2 regions of the Mesorhizobium sp. LMG17149 genome follow, and region 2 is predicted to be linked to the other one. Evidence: riboswitches for the same ligand, from Rfam matches in the RefSeq annotation. Region 2 holds a riboswitch; the other holds the start of a gene.

The links. A riboswitch is a leader RNA that binds a small molecule or an ion and turns the genes downstream of it on or off. The one in region 2 is predicted to bind S-adenosylmethionine.
Region 1: linked by a shared signal. The riboswitch ahead of NP945_RS07415 (O-succinylhomoserine sulfhydrylase) and the one ahead of NP945_RS00410 (homoserine O-acetyltransferase) in region 2 are both predicted to bind S-adenosylmethionine.

The regions. Positions count from the first base shown of each region.
Region 1 is NZ_JANIFL010000003.1:246,235-256,284, forward strand. Features, by position in the region: gene NP945_RS07410 (BrnA antitoxin family protein) at 1-169, shown strand, start outside; gene NP945_RS07415 (O-succinylhomoserine sulfhydrylase) at 193-1,380, opposite strand; SAM riboswitch at 1,438-1,515, opposite strand; gene NP945_RS07420 (2'-deoxycytidine 5'-triphosphate deaminase) at 1,654-2,748, shown strand; gene NP945_RS07425 (ABC transporter substrate-binding protein) at 2,846-3,616, shown strand; gene araD1 (AraD1 family protein) at 3,794-4,786, opposite strand; gene mmsB (multiple monosaccharide ABC transporter permease) at 5,091-6,377, opposite strand; gene mmsA (multiple monosaccharide ABC transporter ATP-binding protein) at 6,374-7,906, opposite strand; gene chvE (multiple monosaccharide ABC transporter substrate-binding protein) at 8,030-9,100, opposite strand; gene NP945_RS07450 (LysR family transcriptional regulator) at 9,413-10,050, shown strand, end outside.
Region 2 is NZ_JANIFL010000001.1:80,275-90,324, reverse strand. Features, by position in the region: gene NP945_RS00425 (sugar kinase) at 1-709, shown strand, start outside; gene NP945_RS00420 (prephenate/arogenate dehydrogenase family protein) at 717-1,652, opposite strand; gene hisC (histidinol-phosphate transaminase) at 1,658-2,767, opposite strand; SAM riboswitch at 2,903-2,980, shown strand; gene NP945_RS00410 (homoserine O-acetyltransferase) at 3,095-4,264, shown strand; gene metW (methionine biosynthesis protein MetW) at 4,261-4,878, shown strand; gene NP945_RS00400 (DUF1330 domain-containing protein) at 4,886-5,206, opposite strand; gene NP945_RS00395 (glycosyltransferase) at 5,534-6,490, shown strand; gene NP945_RS00390 (glycosyltransferase family 2 protein) at 6,506-7,441, shown strand; gene NP945_RS00385 (DUF1194 domain-containing protein) at 7,511-8,314, opposite strand; gene NP945_RS00380 (ABC transporter ATP-binding protein/permease) at 8,401-10,050, opposite strand, start outside.

The sequences.
Region 1 (10,050 bases), on a different contig from region 2:
GCCAACCGATGCCGTTTCGCGCCGCAAGGTTGGCCGGCCGCCGCTTGCCCGGCCCAAACGTGCCGTACAGCTACGCCTCGACGCCGACGTTCTCGACCGCTTCAAGGCCGCTGGCGATGGCTGGCAGACCCGCATGAACGAAGTGCTGCGCAAGGCGGTCGGCCTGTAATCCTGTGACGACGCTCGCGCGCGCTACCTGGCCTTCAGCGCCTGCGCGATATCCTCGAGCAGATCGTCGGCATCCTCCAGCCCAACCGACAGCCTGAGCGTGCCCGGCCCGATGCCGAGCTCGGCGCGCGCTTCGTCGCTCAAATTCTTATGCGTCGTCGTCGCCGGATGGGTGATCAGGCTCTTGGCGTCACCGAGATTGTTGGAGATCAAGACGATGTCGAGCGCGTTCTGCAAGGCGAAGGCCGCGTGCTTGCCGCCCTTGACGTCGAGACAGATCAGTGTCGAGCCGCCCGACATCTGCTTCTTGACGATGTCGGCCTGCGGATGGTCGGCGCGGCCGGGATAGATGACGCGGGCGATTTCCGGCCGCTCGGCCAGGAAATCCGCGATCCTGCCCGCGCTTTCCGTCTGCTGGCGCACGCGCAGCGGCAGCGTTTCCAGGCCTTTCAGCAGCGTCCAGGCGTTGAAGGGTGACAGGCTTGGGCCAGTATGGCGGAAATAGTCGTGCAGGTTCTCGTCGATCCACTTCTTGTCCGACAGGATGACGCCGCCGAGACAGCGCCCCTGGCCGTCTATGTGCTTGGTCGCCGAATAGACGACGATATGGGCGCCGAGCTGCAAGGGCTTCTGCTGCAGGGGCGTGGCGAAGACATTGTCGACGATCAGCCTTGCGCCGATCGAATTGGCAAGCGAAGCGACAGCGGCGATATCGACCACTTCCAGCGTCGGATTGGTCGGGCTTTCCAGGAAGAACAGCTTGGTGTTCGGCTTGACCGCCTTTTCCCAGTTGGCGATGTCGGTGCCGTCGACCAGCGTCGCCTCGATGCCGTATCTCGGCGCCAGCGTCTCGACCACCCAGCGGCAGGAGCCGAACAGCGCACGTGCCGCCACGATATGGTCGCCGGCCTTGGCGCTGCACAGAAGGGCGGCCGTCACCGCCGCCATGCCCGACGCGGTGGCGCGCGCGTCTTCGGCGCCTTCGAGCGCGCACATGCGCTTCTCGAACATGTCGACGGTGGGGTTGGCGTAGCGCGAATAGATGAAACCCGGCTCCTCGCCCTTGAAACGGGCTTCGGCGGCCTGTGCCGTTTCGTAGACATAGCCCTGGGTCAGGTAAATCGCTTCCGACGTTTCGCCGAAACCGGAACGCAGCGTTCCGCTGTGCACGAGTGCCGTCTGAGGCTTCCAGTTGTGCTTCTTGGTGCTCATCGCTTTTCTTCCAGACACAAAAAAACCGGCCGCGAAAGTCGCAACCGGTCCATACGGCCTTGCGGCCCGACGGTCCTTTAGCGACTTGTTTAACGTGGCTGCAAGCCGACCGGCCAAATCACCACGGGATAACGACCCTTTAGACCCGCGCCACGCTTGCGTCAATTGCCGGCTTCATTAAGAGGTTTGTACCAAGCAGGTTCCGCAAAAGTGTTCCACGGTTTTGCGACCAGAACCTGCGACAAGAAAAACGTCTGACCTAGGAGTGGAGCCTTGCGGCAGACAGGCATTCTTCCCGATCAGGACATATCGGCGCTGTTCCAGTCCGGCGCGCTGAAGTCGGCGCGTGCGCTCGACGCCGACCAGATCCAGCCGGCCAGTCTCGATCTCAGGCTCGGCGACAAGGCCTGGCGGGTGCGGGCCTCCTTCCTGCCCGGCCCCAACCACAAGGTCTCGGAAAAGCTCGACCGGCTGCAGCTGCACGAGATCAATCTTGCCGAGGGCGCGGTGCTCGAGACCGGCTGCGTCTACATCGTGCCCTTGCTTGAAAGCCTGGCGCTGCCGGCGGACATTTCGGCCTCGGCCAATCCGAAGAGCTCGACCGGGCGGCTCGACATCTTCACCCGCGTCATGACCGATCGCGGCCACGAGTTCGACAAGATCGCCGCCGGCTATCATGGCCCGCTCTTTCTGGAAGTCAGCCCCCGCACCTTCCCGATCGTGGTCCGCACCGGCTCACGCCTGTCGCAGATCCGTTTCCGCACCGGCAATGCGCTGCTCTCCGAAGTCGAGCTGCACGACCTGCATCGCACCGAGATGCTGGTCGCCACCGAGCCGCCGAACATTTCCGGCGGCGGGATCGCGCTGTCGATCGACCTCAACGGCGATCAGAACGGCCTGGTCGGCTACCGCGGCAAGCATCACACCGGCCTCGTCGATGTCGATAAACGCGCGACCCAGGAAGTCGTCGACTTCTGGGAGCCGATCCACAAGAGCGGCGCCGGCGAACTGGTGCTCGACCCCGACGAGTTCTACATCCTCGTCAGCCAGGAAGCGGTGCACGTGCCGCCGCTCTACGCCGCCGAGATGACGCCTTTCGATCCGCTGGTCGGCGAATTCCGCGTCCACTATGCCGGCTTCTTCGATCCAGGCTTCGGCCACTCGGCGTCCGGCGGCACCGGCAGCCGGGCGGTGCTGGAGGTGCGCAGCCACGAAGTGCCGTTCATCCTCGACCACGGCCAGATCGTCGGCCGGCTGGTCTACGAGCATATGCTGAAGCGGCCGCAGGCGCTCTATGGCACCGATCTCGGTTCCAACTATCAGGCGCAGGGCCTGAAGCTGTCCAAGCATTTTCGCGCCGCGCGCTGAGCGCCGCCGTCAGGCAAAATACTTGCCTGCGCTGGCTCGCCATGCTTGGCTGCCTTGCTGGTCGTCAAGATGCCGGCGTTCAAGGGGAACCAAGAAAATGCAGATTTCGAAATGGATCATATCGGCAGCAGGCGCTGCCATGCTGGTGGTGGCGGCCGGCTCGCTTTCGCAGGCGCAGGAGAAAATCAAGATCGGCACGGAGGGCGCCTATCCGCCGTTCAACACCATTACGGCTGACGGCAAGGTCGAAGGCTTCGACATCGACATCGCCAATGCACTATGCGCGCAGATGAAGGTCGAATGCGAGATCGTCACGCAGGACTGGGACGGCATCATTCCCGCCTTGCAGGCGAAGAAATTCGACGCCATCATCGCCTCGATGAGCATCACCGAGGAGCGCAAGAAGCAGGTCGCCTTCACCAACAAATATTACACGACACCGCTCGCTTTGGTGGCGCCGAAGGATAGCGATCTCAGCTCGACCGAACCACCGGCACTGGCCGGCAAGACGGTCGGCGCCCAGGCCTCGACCACGCAGGCCGACTACGCCCAGAATGAGTATGGCAAGGCGGGTGCGGAGGCAAAACTCTATCCCACCCAGGAAGAGGCGATCACAGACCTGACCAACGGTCGTCTTGACGCTGTGATCTCGGACAAGTTCGTGCTGATGGACTGGTTGAAGAAGGCGAGCGACGGCTGCTGCAAGCTGGTCGGCGACGTCAAGGGGACGGAAACGCAAGCCGGCATTGCCGTTCGCCTGGAAGACACGGCACTTCGCGACAAGCTCAACGCGGCCATCGACGCGATCGTCGCCGACGGCACCTACAAGAAGATCCAGGCCAAGTATTTCGACTTCGATATTTATTGAGGCTGGGCGCTGCAATCTCCCCCCTTGAGGGGGAGATGGCCGGCAGGCCAGAGGGGGTCGCAGCGCGTAGAGCGCCAACGTCGTTTGGTGCCGCAGAAGACGTCGGCACTCCACGCGCGACGACCCCCTCTGTCGCCTTCGGCGACATCTCCCCCTCAAGGGGGGAGATTACCCTTTCTACAGCGCCTTCACCGCCACCTTCACCGGCTGTTCGATCTCGAGCGGATTGCGCAGCGGCAGGCCGAAGTCCCCGGCCTCGATCTCGAACACATCGCCGGCCTCGGTCCTGATGCCGTCGGCGAAAGAGAGCGTCGCCGTGCCGAACATATGCACATGCACGTCGCCCGGCTGGCGGAAGGCCGCGTATTTGAAATGGTGATGTTCGAGATTGGCGATGGTGTGCGACATGTTCGCTTCGCCGGACAGGAACGGCTTTTCCCACAGCACCTCGCTGTCACGCACGATGCGCGAGGTGCCGCGGATATCGGGCGGCAGGTCGCCGATCAGGATTTCCGGACCGAACGAGGCGTTGCGCAGCTTGGAATGGGCGAGGAACAGATAGTTCACGCGCTCGGTCACGTGGTCGGAAAACTCGTTCGACAGCGTGAAGCCGACGCGGAAAGGTGCGCCGTCGTCGCCGATGACATAGATGCCGGCCACCTCGGGCTCTTCGCCGGCGTCCTTGGCAAAGGCCGGTGACAGGAGTGCGGCGCCTGGCGCCACCGCCATCGTGCCGTTGCCCTTGTAGAACCATTCCGGCTGCACGCCGATCTGGCCATTTGCCGGCTTGCCGCCCTCCAGCCCCATGCGGAACATCTTCATGGAATCGGTGAGCTGCTCCTCGCCGTCGGCGCTCAGCTTCTTGTGCATGGAATCGCGCGTCGCGGCGGAGCCGAGATGCGTCAGCCCGGTGCCGGTCAGGTGCAGATGCGCCGGATCAGGGTGATTGATCGGCGACAGCAGCCGCCCCTTCTTGTAAGCGGCCTCGAGATCGACCGTCTCGCCAAGCCCCTTGCGTTCGATCAGCGCGACGAGGCCGACGCCGGTGCGGGCGGCCTCCATCGCCAGCGAATAGACGCTGCGGGCGCCATTGATGATCCGGGTCTTGCCGCCATTGCGGGCGACGACGCGGATGGTCTCGGCGTCGTCGAGGATCTGGGAGATCAGCATGATGAATCCTCTCTCATTTGCCTTGGCAGGACTGCCAAAACGGCAGACCTTACTCAGCGCGGCCGGGACCTCGTCCATGCCACGGTTTAAATTCTCAGTTCGGATTGCGCTCGCGGGCCTGGTCCCTCAGGGACTTCTGTTACCGGCGGGTTGCCGGCAGCGCCGCGATCGTATGCCTCCTGCTTGCCTCGCCTAGAGCAGTTCACCGTTTCACGGAAACGGCGAACCGCTCTAACTCATTGTCTTGGCGCAATTCCAGGCGGAAAACCGTTTCACATTTTCCTGGAATTGCTCTTAAGCCCGTTCAAGCCTTGTTCTTGTTGTAGACGTCGAAGATCACGGCACCGAGCAGCACCAGGCCTTTGACCACCTGCTGCCAGTCGACATTGACGCCCATGATCGACATGCCGTTGTTCATCACGCCCATGATGAAGCCGCCGACCACCGCGCCGATGACCTGACCGACGCCGCCCATCGCCGAGGCGCCGCCGATGAAGACGGCGGCGATGACGTCGAGCTCGCTGCCGAGGCCCGCGGCCGGCACCGCCTGTCCCAGTCGCGCCGCGATGATCAGGCCGCCGAGCGCCGACAGCACGCCCATATTGATGAACACCATCAGCGTCAGCCGCTCGGTGTTGATGCCTGACAGCTGCGCGGCCTTGGAATTGCCGCCCATGGCATAGATACGGCGGCCGATGGTCATGCGCTTGGTGACGAAGACGAACAGCGAGATCAGCACGCCCATGACGAGCAGCACCACGGGCAGGCCCCTGTAGCTGGCGAACTGGTAGACCAGGAACAGCGCCAGCGCGCTGCCGACCAGCGTCTTGACGACGAACAGGGCAAAGGGCTCGGCCTCATAGCCATGGCGTTCGCGCTTGCGGCGCGTCCTCACCCCGAAATAGGCGTAGGCCAGCACAGCGATCAGGCCCAGCACGATCGTCGTCATGTGCAGCGTCAGGCCGCTGCCCATGATGGTCTTGCCGGCCGCGTTCACCGTCGGCGGGATCAGCGTCAGCGGGCCGATGACATCCGGGATGAAGCCGGAGCTGAGCGCCTTGAAGCCATCGGGTAGCGGCCCCACCGAGGATCCGCCGCCCAGCAGGGCCTGGCAGATGCCGCGGAAGATCAGCATGCCGGCCAGCGTGACGATGAAGCTCGGTATTCGGTGATAGGCGATCCAGTAGCCTTGCGCGGCGCCGATCGCGCCGCCCACGATCAGGCAGATGATCGACACCACCAGCGGATTGCTGAACGGACCGAGCGGCCAGATGACCATCATCATCGCCGCCAGCGCGCCGATGAAGCCAGCGACCGAGCCAACGCTTAGATCGATATGGCCGGAGACGATGACCAGCAGCATGCCCAGCGCCATCACGATGATGAACGAGTTCTGCTGCACCAGGTTGCTCAGGTTCACCGGCTTGAACAGCGTTCCGTTCGTGGTGAACTGGAAGAACACCATGATGGCGATCAGCGCCAGGATCAGGCCATATTCGCGCAGGTTCGTCGTCAGCGCCGAGACGGCGATGCGTGGGCGCTGCTCTTCGGCGACGTTGCCCTGCGGGGCGGGGGCGCTTTCGGTGCTCATGCTGCTTTTCCTTCTCCACGAACGATGGCGCGCATTATTTTTTCCTGGCTTGCTTCCGCGGCGGGCATTTCGCCCACGATGCGCCCTTCGTTCATGACGTAGATGCGGTCGGTGATGCCAAGCAATTCCGGCATTTCCGACGAGATGACGACGATCGCCTTACCCTCAGCCGCGAGACGGGCGATGATCGTATAGATTTCGTACTTGGCGCCGACATCGATGCCGCGCGTCGGCTCGTCGAGGATCAGCACGTCCGGGTCGGCGAACAGCCATTTCGACAACACCACTTTCTGCTGGTTGCCGCCGGAGAGATTGCCGGTCATCTGATAGACGCTGGAAGCGCGGATATTGGTCTTCTTGCGATAGTCGTTGGCAACGGCGAGCTCGCGCATGTCGTCGATCACGCTGTGGCGCGAGACGCCGCCAAGATTGGCCAGCGTGATGTTGTGCTTGATATGGTCGATGAGGTTGAGACCGTAGGTCTTGCGGTCCTCTGTGACGTAGGCGATACCGTGTTGGACCGCCTTGCTCACCGAGGATACGTCGACCGGCTTGCCCTTGAGCAGCACCTCGCCGGAGATGCGGCGGCCGTAGGAGCGGCCGAACAGGCTCATGGCGAATTCGGTGCGGCCAGCGCCCATCAGCCCGGCAATGCCCACCACTTCGCCCTTGCGCACGTTGATGTCGATGCCCTTGATCACCTGCCGCTCGGCATGGATCGGGTGATAGACCGACCAGTTCTTCACTTCGAACACGACCTCGCCGATGTCAGGCTCGCGCGGCGGATAGCGGTCGTCGAGCGAACGGCCGACCATCGAAGTGATGATGCGATCTTCCGAGATGTCCTTCTTGGCCAGCGTCTCGATGGTGCGCCCGTCACGAATGACCGTGACCTTGTCGGCGACCCGGTTCACCTCGTTGAGCTTGTGCGAGATCAGGATCGAGGTCATGCCCTGCCGCTTGAATTCGAGCAGAAGGTCGAGCAGCGCCTGGCTGTCCTTTTCGCTGAGCGACGCCGTCGGCTCGTCCAGGATCAGGAGCTTGACTTCCTTGCTCAGCGCCTTGGCGATTTCGACCAGCTGCTGCTTGCCGACGCCGATATTGGTGATCAGCGTCTTGGGGTCCTCCTTGAGGCCCACCTTCTTCAACAGGGCGCTGGTGCGCGCCTCGTTGGAATTCCAGTCGATGATGCCGTATCTGGCGTGCTCGTTGCCGAGGAAGATGTTTTCGGCGATCGACAGCATCGGTACCAGCGCAAGTTCCTGGTGGATGATGACGATGCCCTTGCGCTCGCTGTCATGGATGCCTTTGAACTGGCATTCCCCGCCGTTAAAGATGATCTGGCCGTCATAGGTTCCTGAGGGATAGACGCCCGACAGCACCTTCATCAGCGTCGACTTGCCGGCGCCGTTTTCGCCGACCACGGCATGGATCTCGCCTTCCTCGACGCTGAGATTGACGTTCGACAGCGCCTTCACGCCGGGGAACGTCTTGGTGATGTCGCGCATCTCCAAAATCGTCGAGGCCATGGGACAACCGCTCCTTGAGAGCTCGGCAAACATTGCCGGCGAGGTCGGCGACAATACCGGGCTCGCTGGTGAACGAAAAGGGGCCCTGCGTTGCGCAGGACCCCCTGACTTTGTAACCGGGGGTTACTTCAGTTCGTCGGCCTTGATGTAGCCGGAGTCGACGACCAGTGCCTGGTAGTTCGACTTGTCGACCTCATGCGGCGTCAGCAGGATCGAGGGGACGACCTTGACGTCGTTGTTGTAGGTCTTTTCATCGAGGCCGTCCGGCTTGCCGCCCGAGAGCACCTTGTCGACGAGCTCGACGGTGGCCTTGGCCAGTTCACGGGTGTCCTTGAACACGGTCGAATACTGCTCGCCCGTGATGATCAGCTTGACCGAAGCGGTCTCGGCGTCCTGGCCGGTCACGATCGGCCACGGCTGAGCCTCGGTGCCGTAGCCGACGGCGCGCAGCGAGGCGGTGATGCCGCGCGACAGGCCGTCATAGGGCGAAAGAACGCCATCGACGCGGCTGCCGTCCGAATAGTTGGCCGACAGCAGGTTGTCCATGCGCGCCTGGGCGGTGGCGGCGAGCCAACGCAGCGTGCCGACCTTGTCCATGCCGGTCTGGCCGGACTTGATCTTGATTGAGCCGTCGTCGATCAGCGGCTGCAGGACGGAGATGGCGCCATTGTAGAAGAAGAAGGCGTTGTTGTCGTCGGGCGAGCCGCCGAACAGTTCGACGTTCCACGGCTTGGTGTTCGGGAAACGCTCCTTGAGGCCCTTGACCAGCGAATTCGCCTGGATCACGCCGACGCCGAAATTGTCGAAGGTGGTGTAGTAGTCGACATTGGCGGTCTTCTTGATCAGGCGGTCATAGGCGACGACGACGACGCCCGCGTCAGCGGCCTTCTGCAGAGCATCCGACAGGGTGGTGCCGTCGATCGAAGCGATGATCAGCGCCTTCGGGCCTTTGGTGATCTCGTTTTCCAGCTGGCTGAGCTGGTTGGGGATGTCGTCCTGCGCGTATTGCAGGTCGACGGTGTAGCCGAGAGCCTCGAGCTGGGACTTGACGGCATCGCCGTCATTGATCCAGCGCTGCGAGGTCTTGGTCGGCATCAGCACGCCGACGAGACCCTTGTCGGCTGCGTGCGCCGAGTAGGTCATGGCAGCGATGCCAAGGGCCGCGACGGCGGCCAGTGTCTTGATGATTTTCACTTCAACTCTCCCTGTTTGATGGACGCGGCACCCCGGGGGTCGCGGGCCGCGCAATCGTGCAGAAGCGCCAAGGCACTGCTGCCGTCATATCGATCTCCGGTATCCTCCCATGGCCCCGAGACGCTGATTCAATCGATACGATTTTTCTCGTCAGCGACCGTCACGTCTTGGAACGCGCGGAGGGTGTGGGTCTTTGCCATAACTGTCAAATGCGATCTTTGATGGTTGCTATATCATGGTTGGTATATGTATTGGGACGTGACGGGCTGACTCCAAGGTCGGCCTTACACGAGCAGAAGGCAGGGAAAAGCGATGGCGCGGCCCGGGAATCCGGCAACAGCTTCAAATGGTTACAGAGAAGCACCGGGCGATGGCGAAACCCTGCTGCGCAGCGGTCTCAGTCTGCGTCACATGCGCATGATCGTCGCGCTCGACGACCATGGCCGGGTCAGCGCGGCAGCCCAGGTTCTGAACATTTCGCAGCCGGCGGCCTCGCGCATGATCGCGGAGATGGAGGCGGTGCTGGAGGTCAAGCTGTGCGAGAGGCTGCCGCGCGGTATCACCTTGACGCCATACGGCAAGGCTTTGGCCAGGCGGGCGCGCTCGATCCTGCTGGAGATGCGCGAGGTCGACCGCGAGATTTCCGAGCTCAAGGCGGGCAAGGGCGGTTCGGTTTTCCTGGGTGCCGTGACCGCGCCGGCAATCGAGCTGGCGGTGCCGGCAATTCGTGAAATCCGCCGCATCTATCCGCGCATCGAGATCACCATGCAGGTCGAGACCTCCAATGTGCTGGCACGCGAGCTGATCGCCACGCGCCATGACTTCATCATCGCGCGCATCCCGGACGACCTCAATCCGCGGCTGTTCGAGTCGCGCGTCATCGGCGTCGAGAAGGCCTGCCTGATCGTGCGCCGGGGCCATCCGCTCACCAAGGGCGAGGCGGTGCGGCT
Region 2 (10,050 bases):
GCTCATCGCCGGCATCGAGGCCGAAGGCGTCGATTGCACCTTTGTGCGCCGCGTCAGAGGCGCCCGCTCGGCGCTGGCCTCGATCCTGGTCGACGCGCATGGCGAGCGCATCATCGTGCCGTTCTATGACAGGCTGGCCCAGGCCGATCCCGAAGTCTTGCCGGTCGCCGACCTCACGGCATTCGACGCCGTGCTGGTCGATGTCCGCTGGCCGGGCGCGGCAGCGTTGGCACTCAAGGCGGCACGCGCCGTTGGGCGTCCGGCGATCCTCGATGCCGACACCGCACCGTTGCCGGTCCTGGAACAGCTGTTGCCGCTCGCCACGCACATCGTCGCTTCGGAAACGGCGGCGCGCATCGTCTGCGGCCAGGCGCTCGATCCGGAAACGGCTTGCGCCGATCTCGCCAGCCGCACCGACGCCTTTGTCGCGGTAACCGGCGGCGCGGCGGGCTGTTGGTGGCACGACCGTCGCGCAGGCTGTGTGCGCCATGTCGCGGCGCCAAGGATCAAGGCGGTTGACACGCTCGCCGCCGGCGATGTCTTCCACGGCGCCTTCGCCGTCGGGTTGGCGGAAGCCATGCCGGTCGAGCAGGCTTTGCGCTTTGCCAGTGCGGCCGCCGCGCTCAAATGCCTGCGCTTCGGCGGCAGGCTGGGCGCGCCGGAAAGGGCCGAGACGCTGGCCATGGTTGCGCAGACCTGGCCAGCCTGAAACAGACTTAGCCCTTCGCGGGATGCTCGACGGCCTGGCGGCCGAAATCGGGCACGTCGATGTCCTGGCCGGCCTCGATGATCGAGCGGCGCACCGCGCGGGTGCGGGTGAACAGGTCGAAAAGCTTTTCGCCGTCGCCCCAGCGGATCGCGCGTTGCAGCGACGCCAGGTCTTCCGAGAACCGCGCCAGCATTTCGAGAATGGCGTCCTTGTTGTGCAGGCAGACATCCCGCCACATGGTCGGGTCGGAGGCGGCAAGGCGGGTGAAGTCGCGGAAGCCGGAAGCCGAATATTTGATCACTTCGGACTTGGTCACCGACTGCAGATCATCGGCGGTGCCGACGATGTTGTAGGCGATGATGTGCGGCAAATGCGAGACGATGGCCAGCGTCATGTCGTGATGCTGCGGGTCCATCGTGTCGATGTTGGCGCCGCACCGGCGCCAGAACTCCGACAGCCTCTCCAGCGCGTCCGGGTCGGTGTCGGGCAGCGGCGTGAAGATGCACCAGCGATTGTCGAACAGGTCGGCGAAACCGGCGTCGGGGCCGGATTTTTCCGTGCCCGCCAGCGGATGGCCGGGAATGAAATGGACACCTTCAGGCACATAAGGCTGCATCTGCGCGATGACAGACGCCTTGGTCGAGCCGACATCGGTGAGGATCACACCCGGCTTCAGCGCCGGCGCGATTTCCTCGGCCACCGCGCCGGATGAGCCTACCGGCACCGAAATGATGACCAGGTCGGCATCGCGGACAGCTTCTCTCGCATCGGTGGTATAGCTATCGCCCAGCCCAAGCTCCTCGGCTCGCGCCAGCGTCGCCGCACTGCGTGTTGATATGGCCACGTGAGGGGCCAGCCCCTCGCGGCGGATGACGCGGGCCAGCGACGAGCCGATCAGGCCGATGCCGACCAGCGCGATCTTTTCAAACATCGGTGATGTCATGGTCTCTAGCTTTTCAGGAATGTCGTGAGAGCGGCGACAACGCCGCGATTGGCCTCTTCGGTGCCGACGGTCATGCGCAACGCGTTGGGAAAGCCATAGCCCGAAACGCGCCGCAATATATAGCCGCGCGCCGTCAGATAGTCGTCCGCCGCCGCCGCCGAATGCTTCTGGTCATCGGGAAAATGAATGAGGACGAAATTGCCGACGCTCGGCGTTACCCGCAGCCCGAGCTTTGTGAATTCCTCGCTCAACCAGGCAAGCCAGGTCTCGTTGTGCGCCACGCTGCGCTCGACATGGGCGCGGTCGCGGATGGCTGCGATACCGGCCTCGATCGCCGTCGCATTGACGTTGAAGGGACCGCGCACGCGGTTGATGGCGTCGACGATATGCATCGGCGCATACATCCAGCCGATCCGCGCGCCACCCAGGCCGATCTTGGAGAAGGTACGGGTCATCACCACGTTCTCGGTGCTGCCGACCAGCTCGATGCCGGCCTCGTAGTCGTTGCGGCGGACATATTCGGCATAGGCCGCGTCGAGCACCAGAAGCACGTTCTTCGGCAGCGTGGCATGCAGCCGGCGTACCTCCTGGAACGGTACATAGGTGCCGGTCGGGTTGTTGGGATTGGCGAGGAACACTATTCTGGTGCGCGGCGTGACCGCGGCCAGGATGGCGTCGATGTCGGCGCGCTCGTCTCTTTCCTTGATCGTCACCGGAACGGCACCCGCCGACTGGATGTAGATCTTGTAGACCATGAAGGCGTGTTCGGTGATGACGGCCTCGTCGCCGGGCGCCAGATAGGTCTGCGCCAGCAGGCCGAGAATCTCGTCGGAACCGTTGGAACAGATGATGTTCTGCGGGTTGAGGCCGTGCACCTCGGCGATCGCTTCGCGCAGCCGCCTGGCGGTGCCGTCGGGATAGATGTCGAGCTTGCCGGCAATCTCGCGCGCGGCTTCGATCGCTTTCGGCGAGGGCCCTAGCGGATTCTCGTTTGATGACAGCTTGTGGACCTTGGCGACGCCGGCGGGCGCCGTGCTCTTGCCTGGCACATAGGCGTCGATGTCCATGATGCCCGCACGCGGGGTTGGACGTGCCTGGTCCGGTGTCTGGCTCATGTCGCAAAATCCGTCGAGAACGCTTCCTGAGGGAAGCCGCAGCGGAAATACAAGCCGTGGCCTGCAATGTCGAGAGGCGACAGCCATCGCCCAGGGCTGGCCGTTGACGACGGCGCGCCACAGCCCTAGAAGGGGTGCGACTTCCGTGGTGATTTGGCCGGTCGGCTTGCAGCCACGTTAAACAACTTGCTAAAGGGCCGTTTGCATCCTGTAACCGGCTTTGCGACCGCAATGCCGGTTTTTTGTTGTCCGCCCCGGCCGGACACCCGTATCGGCATCGACTTTCGACAAGCGCGATGCGTGGGCTCAAAGTGTGAGATGGATGTCATGGCCGTTCTGCGTGCCCGTAAAACCAACAACGAGGTCGACCAGCCGTCGAGCCCGGTTTTGCGTTTTGGATCCGACAAGCCGCTCAAGCTGGACGCCGGCACGCTGCTGTCACCGTTCCAGATCGCCTACCAGACCTACGGCACGCTGAACGATGCCCGCTCCAACGCCATCCTCGTCTGCCATGCACTGACCGGAGACCAGCACGTCGCCAGCACCAATCCGGTGACCGGCAAGCCTGGCTGGTGGGAAGTGCTGATCGGCCCCGGCAAGATCATCGACACCAATCGCTTCTTCGTCATCTGCTCCAACGTCATCGGCGGTTGCCTTGGGTCCACCGGTCCGGCCTCGACCAACCCCGCCACCGGCAAGCCCTATGGGCTTGACCTGCCCATTATCACCATTCGCGACATGGTGCGGGCGCAGCAGATGCTGATCGACCATTTCGGCATCGAAAAATTGTTCTGCGTGCTCGGTGGCTCGATGGGCGGCATGCAGGTGCTGGAATGGGCGTCGAGCTATCCGGAGCGCGTCTTCTCGGCGCTGCCGATCGCCACCGGCGCGCGCCATTCCTCACAGAACATCGCCTTTCATGAGGTTGGCCGCCAGGCTGTCATGGCCGATCCGGACTGGCATGGCGGCAAATATTTCGAGCACGGCAAACGCCCGGAAAAGGGCCTGGCGGTAGCGCGCATGGCCGCCCACATCACTTACCTGTCGGAAGCCGCCCTGCACCGCAAGTTCGGCCGCAATCTGCAGGATCGCGAAGCGCTGACCTTCGGCTTTGACGCCGACTTCCAGATCGAAAGCTATCTGCGCCACCAGGGCATGACCTTCGTCGATCGCTTCGACGCCAATTCCTACCTCTACATGACGCGGTCGATGGACTATTTCGACCTTGCCGCCGACCATGGCGGCCGGCTGGCCGATGCTTTCGCCGGCACGAAAACCCGCTTCTGCCTGGTGTCGTTCACCTCGGACTGGCTTTTTCCGACCGAGGAGAGCCGCTCGATCGTGCATGCGCTCAACGCCGCCGGAGCATCGGTATCCTTCGTCGAGATCGAGACCGACCGCGGCCACGACGCCTTCCTGCTCGACGAGCCGGAACTGTTTGCCGCCATCAACGGCTTCATCGGCTCGGCCGCCAGGGCGAGAGGGCTGGGCCTATGAGCGTCAACCGCGACCAGCGCGTCGACCTTGAAGTCGTCGCCAACCTCATCCCACCACAGTCGCGCGTGCTCGATGTCGGCTCGGGCGACGGCTCGCTGCTCGAATTGCTGCAGGACAGCAAGCAGGTCGACGGCCGTGGGCTCGAGCTGTCGCAGCGCGGCGTCAACGAGTGCGTGGCGCGCGGCCTCTCGGTCATCCAGGGCGATGCCGACAAGGATCTCGAATTCTATCCCGACAAGGGCTTTGACTTCGTCGTCCTCTCGCAGACGCTGCAGGCCACCCGCAACCCGAAGCTGGTGCTCGACGAACTGCTCAGGATCGGCAATCGCGCCATCGTCTCCTTCCCCAATTTCGGCCATTGGCGTGTGCGTCTGTCACTGTTCGTCAACGGCCGCATGCCAGTGACCAAGGACCTGCCCTATTCCTGGTACGACACGCCCAACATCCACTTTTGCACCATCCGCGACTTCGTCAATCTGTGCGACGAGCTCGGCGCGACCGTCGAGAAGGCAACCGCTCTCGACGCCAACGGCCAGAAGATCGGCCTGTCGATGCCGTGGTGGTTCTGGAACTTCTTCGGCCAGCAGGCAGTGTTCTTGCTGAAACGGCAGTAGCCGCAAGCTATTCGAGGATGTCCGTGGCCTTGTGCGGATGTTCGACGCCGTCAGCAAACACCACGTCGGCCTCCGAATTGTCCGTGCGCAGCGCCAGAATCGCTTGATAGGCGGGCGAATTGTACCAGCCATGCACATGCTGCCTGTCGGGAAATTCGATGATAATCAGATGACCCGGCCAGTTGTTCTCGATCACCTCGACATCGCCGCCATGGACCAGAAAACGGCCGCCGAAAGGTTCCAGCGTGGCATCGATCTTGTGCAGGTATTCGACGATCTGCGGGCCCATCGTGGCTTGGCGCATATGGGCGACGGCGTAAGCGGTCATAAGTGCACTCCCTTTCAATCGAAGCCGATTGCCGGCTCCGCAGGCACAGATTGCCAAGGGTCGTGACAGAATTCGATTACCCCAAAAGTAATAAGAATGAGATGAGGCGATCGTGACGAATCGGCCTGCGTGATCCTGAGGCGGTTTCCAGTCTCCGGCCCTCAGGGTGTTGCCGTTGAGACGCAAGGTTGCGAATTCGTGGTTGCGGACGGATTGAACTCTGCAACCAGATGATGACACGGGAGCATGTTTTTCGTAGCGTCATGCCGGACGCGATGCCGAGCGAAGCACGGAGCGGGGAACCTGACCTATTCGATCGTTGTCGAAATGGAAAACGCCAAGTCCATCAATGAAGATGAGATCGGCGTTTCGTTCAGTGCTTTGGCACGGGAAATAGAAGCCGTGACGACAACCGGTCAATACATAAAACCGGAGGTCATCGTCGTTCACAGCGGACCAGATACCGACACACCGCTTCTGCGGCATCGTCTCACCGAAATTGTTCCGCAACTTGGCATGGTAGCAAACACGATCTTCAGCGCCTGCACAGGCGGCCGGTACTATGAGGTCAAGAACGCAGGCGCCGCGTTGGCCAAGGGCGACATCGTCATTTTCTGCGATTCCGATACAGTGATCGAAGACGGCTGGCTGTCGGCACTTCTCAAACCGCTCCAGGATCCGAAGACGATCGCCGTGAACGGTTACACCTATCTCGGCTGTGACGATTTCGCGTCGCGGACCTTTGCGCTTCTGTGGTTCTTCCCGCTGCGTGATGGTGATCGACGCTTTGCCTCCAAGCGCGCGATGAACGCTAACAATTGCGCCTTCCGCAGAAGCTGGTTAGCCGGCCATCCCTTTCCGGCCAGCAATGGATTCAAGGTTTCTTGCACGTTGCTCACCAGCCAGTTACGAGCAAGCGGGCATGATTTTGTCAGAGTCGATGCCCGGGCCAGCCATTATCCCCCGCGCGGTTGGCGCTTTTTCTTTTGGCGTGCCCTGGTCACCGGGCGCGATGCGGACCGGAAATATGTGGCACTGGCATCGCCATCCCAAGCCGCGCGAGTGCTGAAGGCGACAAGACGTTGGTTTTCGACATCCTGGAAAGTGGGTGGGCGTATTCTGACGCATGCAACTCGGCTCGGAATGCCGGCATGGCAGATCCCGTTTGCACTGATCGTCGGATTGGCCTTTTGCGCGCTGGTTTTTTGTGCACAAGCGGCCATGGCCCTTGGGCTGGTTCGGGACGAGGTTGAAAACGTGCCCCTCTACGTGGGACATAGCTGAAGCACTATGGTCAAAATGGGCAAAACCATCGAACCGACACCTCTCATCACGGTCATTACGCCGACCCACAACCGACGCGAAACGGTGTTGCGCGCCGTGGAAAGCGTACTCTCCCAGAGCATGTCGAGGCTTGAGCACATTGTCGTCGACGATGGTTCGACCGATGGGACCGAATCGGCGCTGGCCCGCATCCAGGACCCGCGGCTGATCTATGTCGGGGCGAAATGGCGAGGCGCCAACGCAGCCAGGAATGCCGGCATCGAGCGCGCGCGGGCACCGTTGGTGACGTTCCTCGATTCCGACGACATCTACATGCCGCACCGGCTTGAACGAACCCTGACCTGGTTCGAGGAAAATCCTGCACTGCAAGTGCTGATCAGTTCGTTCGTGTCCCTGAAAGGCAATCGCATCACAAACTGCGTCAACCCCGAGGCGTTCGTGAGCCCCGCAATGCTGGAGCGGACGCTGGTTGGGCAGACCATCTTCATTGCCGGCTCCGCGATCACGGCTCGCCGCGAAGCCTTGCTGGCCATCGGCGGCTACGACAGCGACATCACCCGCATGCAGGATCGCGAATTGCTGCTGCGCCTTGCCCGGCGCTTCGGTGCGCAGTTGTCCAGGGATCTGGACTGGACGAAATACAATTCGGAAAACTCGATTTCCGGCCGCCGTGACGGCTATGTCGAGGCCTATGCGAACCTGATGGGCAAACATCCGCATATTGCCCATGCCTACCCGCACATTCCGCCTTACATGATCTCGCGGCAGCTCATCGCCGACATCCTGCGAGGCAGGATACCGGAGGCATTTCAGGGCTACATGGCCAACCGTTCATCCAAAACGCTTGGCTATTCGCTGCCGGAATTGATGCAAGGCTATGTCCATGGCCGGCGCTGGCGCCGCGATCTCTCCAACGAGTTTCGCAATCAATTTGGTGCCCGGCCCGCTTAACCGAGAGGGATTCCGGGAAATTGTGGAACGGTTTTCCCTCCGGATCGCGTTAACCCCTCTGTCGAGAGCTCAACGGTCAAGTTCGGGAAAATACGGATCCGATAGAAACCGCCTGTCCCGTTCGCCTTGCAGGCAGTCTATCGGCGTCGCCGCGTCGACGGGGATGCTTGTCACCTCGTCCTGAATGCCGCTCACTTCCAGGAGCAGCTTGCGCCGGATGGCTGTCGAAAACTCGGCGGCGGCATAGATAGGCAGCACGAAGGAACCGGGTCCGCCGATCACGCACTGCGCATAATACTGGTCGAGATGGCTGAAGGTGGGCGACGGGCTGATCAGGATCGGCAGGCCGTTGACGACGATGCCTTTGGCAGTCGCCGCATCACGCGTCGCGGTGACCGGCGGCCCGATATTGTTCGGTCCGTCGCCCGAAATGTCGATGACGCTGCGTTCGCCCTGGAAAGACGTGCGGTCGAAAAGCTCGGTGCCGAAGGCCAGCGCGCCGGAAATCGAAGTGCCGCGAAAGCTGCGGAACGGACGAGCCGCGACCTTGTCGGCAAAGCTGTTCGCGCTCTCGGCACTATCGATGATCTGCCAGCCGATGACCGCGTCGTCGCGGACCGTGCCGGCCCATTCGAAATAGGTCAGCGCTATGCGGCCCGTGGCGCCGGCGCGGACAGCCTTGATGAAGTCGGGATGCCGCAGCGCCTCGACATAACCGGCCCGCTGCAGGGCGAACTCCTTCTCGTCCATCGACAGCGAGATGTCGACCGCCAGCACCAGCTCGACGTCGACGGCGAGCGCATCCCGCGGCGAGGCGGCGGGAGCAGCCTGGGCGCAGGCAAGACAGGCAAGCAGGCGCAGGGCATCAAGCATGGCCGTCGCCAGGATTGTTTCTCCCGAGGAGCTTCCCTCGCGATCGCGGCAAAATAAAGCTTTGCTTCCCTCGCCCGGAAATCAGCTCATTTCTTGCGACGAGCGGCGGCTGGCGGCGGTTCGATCGCGCCGGCCCTGACGCGGGCGGGCTTCAGGGCTGGCGCACCGGAATCCTTGACGATCGTCAACGCGCGCGGGAAGAAGTGGTTGTTGTGCTGGCCGCGCCCGATGTTGAGGATCGCTGTCCCCGGCAAACGCTTCTCGAGCATCGACAGCACGCGTCTTAGCGATGGGCCGTCGAACGCATCCAGCGCCTCGTCGATGATCACCCATTTCGGCTGCCGCAACGCGAGCCTGGCGAAGGCCAGCGAGCGTTGTTCGTCATCGCCCAACTCATGGTCCCAACGCCCGGCACGGTCGAGCGATGAGGATAGCCGTCCCAGACCGACCTCGGCCAGCACCGCCGAAATGTCGGCATCGTTCGCCGGCGCGGGCCCGTTCGGGTGATCGAGGACTTCGCGCAACGTGCCGACCGGAAAATAAGGCACGCGCGGCACGAATATGGGGGTTTCTCCCGACGGCAGGCCGATCCGGCCGCTTCCCCATGGCCACAGGCCGGCAATGGCACGAAAGAACAGCGTCTTGCCCGCACCGGGGTCGCCGGTGATCATGACGCGCTCGCCGGGGCGGATTTCGACATGCGGATCGGCGAGTCTGGTGCAACCCTCCGGCGAGGTCACTTCGAGCTTCTCGAAAGTCAGGCTGCCATTGACGTTTTGGCCGAAGGCAATGCGCTTTTCCGTGTCATGCAGCGCATCGGTTTCATCGAGCGCGATGCGGAAATCGGCCACGCGCATCAGCGTGGCGCGCCAATCGGCAATGCTGCCGATGTTGTTGATGAACCAGCGCAAGGAAGAGTGGACCTGGTTGAAGGCGCCGACCGCCATCATCAGCCCGCCAAAGCTGATATCACCTGAGAAATAGACCGGCGAAGCGACCAGTATGGGCGCCACGACGGTGATCCAGCCATAGGTGTCGGTCACCCAGGACAGGTTGATCTGGGCGGTGTAGATGCGCCGCATGGCGCCCAGCACCGTGCCGAGATCGAGTTCGAGCCGCCGCCTGGCGTCGGCCTCGCCATGATACAACGCGATGGCATCGACATTCTCGTTGACGCGCACCATCGAGGAGCGCAGCTCGGCTTCGCGTGTATAGCGGTCGCTGTTCAGGCGGATGAGCGGGCGCCCGACCAGCCAGCTCAGCCAGGAGGCGATGCCGGCGTAAAGGATAGCGGCCCAGACCATGTAGCCCGGTATGGCCAGCGAGGTCCCGCCGATGTGGAACACGAAGCCCGAGGACAGCTCCCACAGCACCCCGACGAAGGACACGAGCAGGATGCACGACTGCAGCAGCCCGACGCCGAGATCGGTTGACAGGTCGGACAGATGCGCGGCGTCCTGCTGCATGCGCTGGTCGGGATTGACGCCGATGGCGCCGGCATTGGCCAACCGGAAGGCGCGCGCCGGCCGCATCCACTGATCGATCAGATCCAGCGTCAGCGCCTCGCGCAGTTTGAGCCTGATCATCTGGTTGAGCCAGGTCTGGCCGATATTGAGCACCAGCAGCCCGCCGGCGATCATCGCGAAGACGAGGAGCTGGTGCAGGAAGGCCGCCATGTCGCGGCGCGCAAGCGCATCGTAGAAAGGCTGGTTCCAGCGATTGAGCAGAACCTGGCC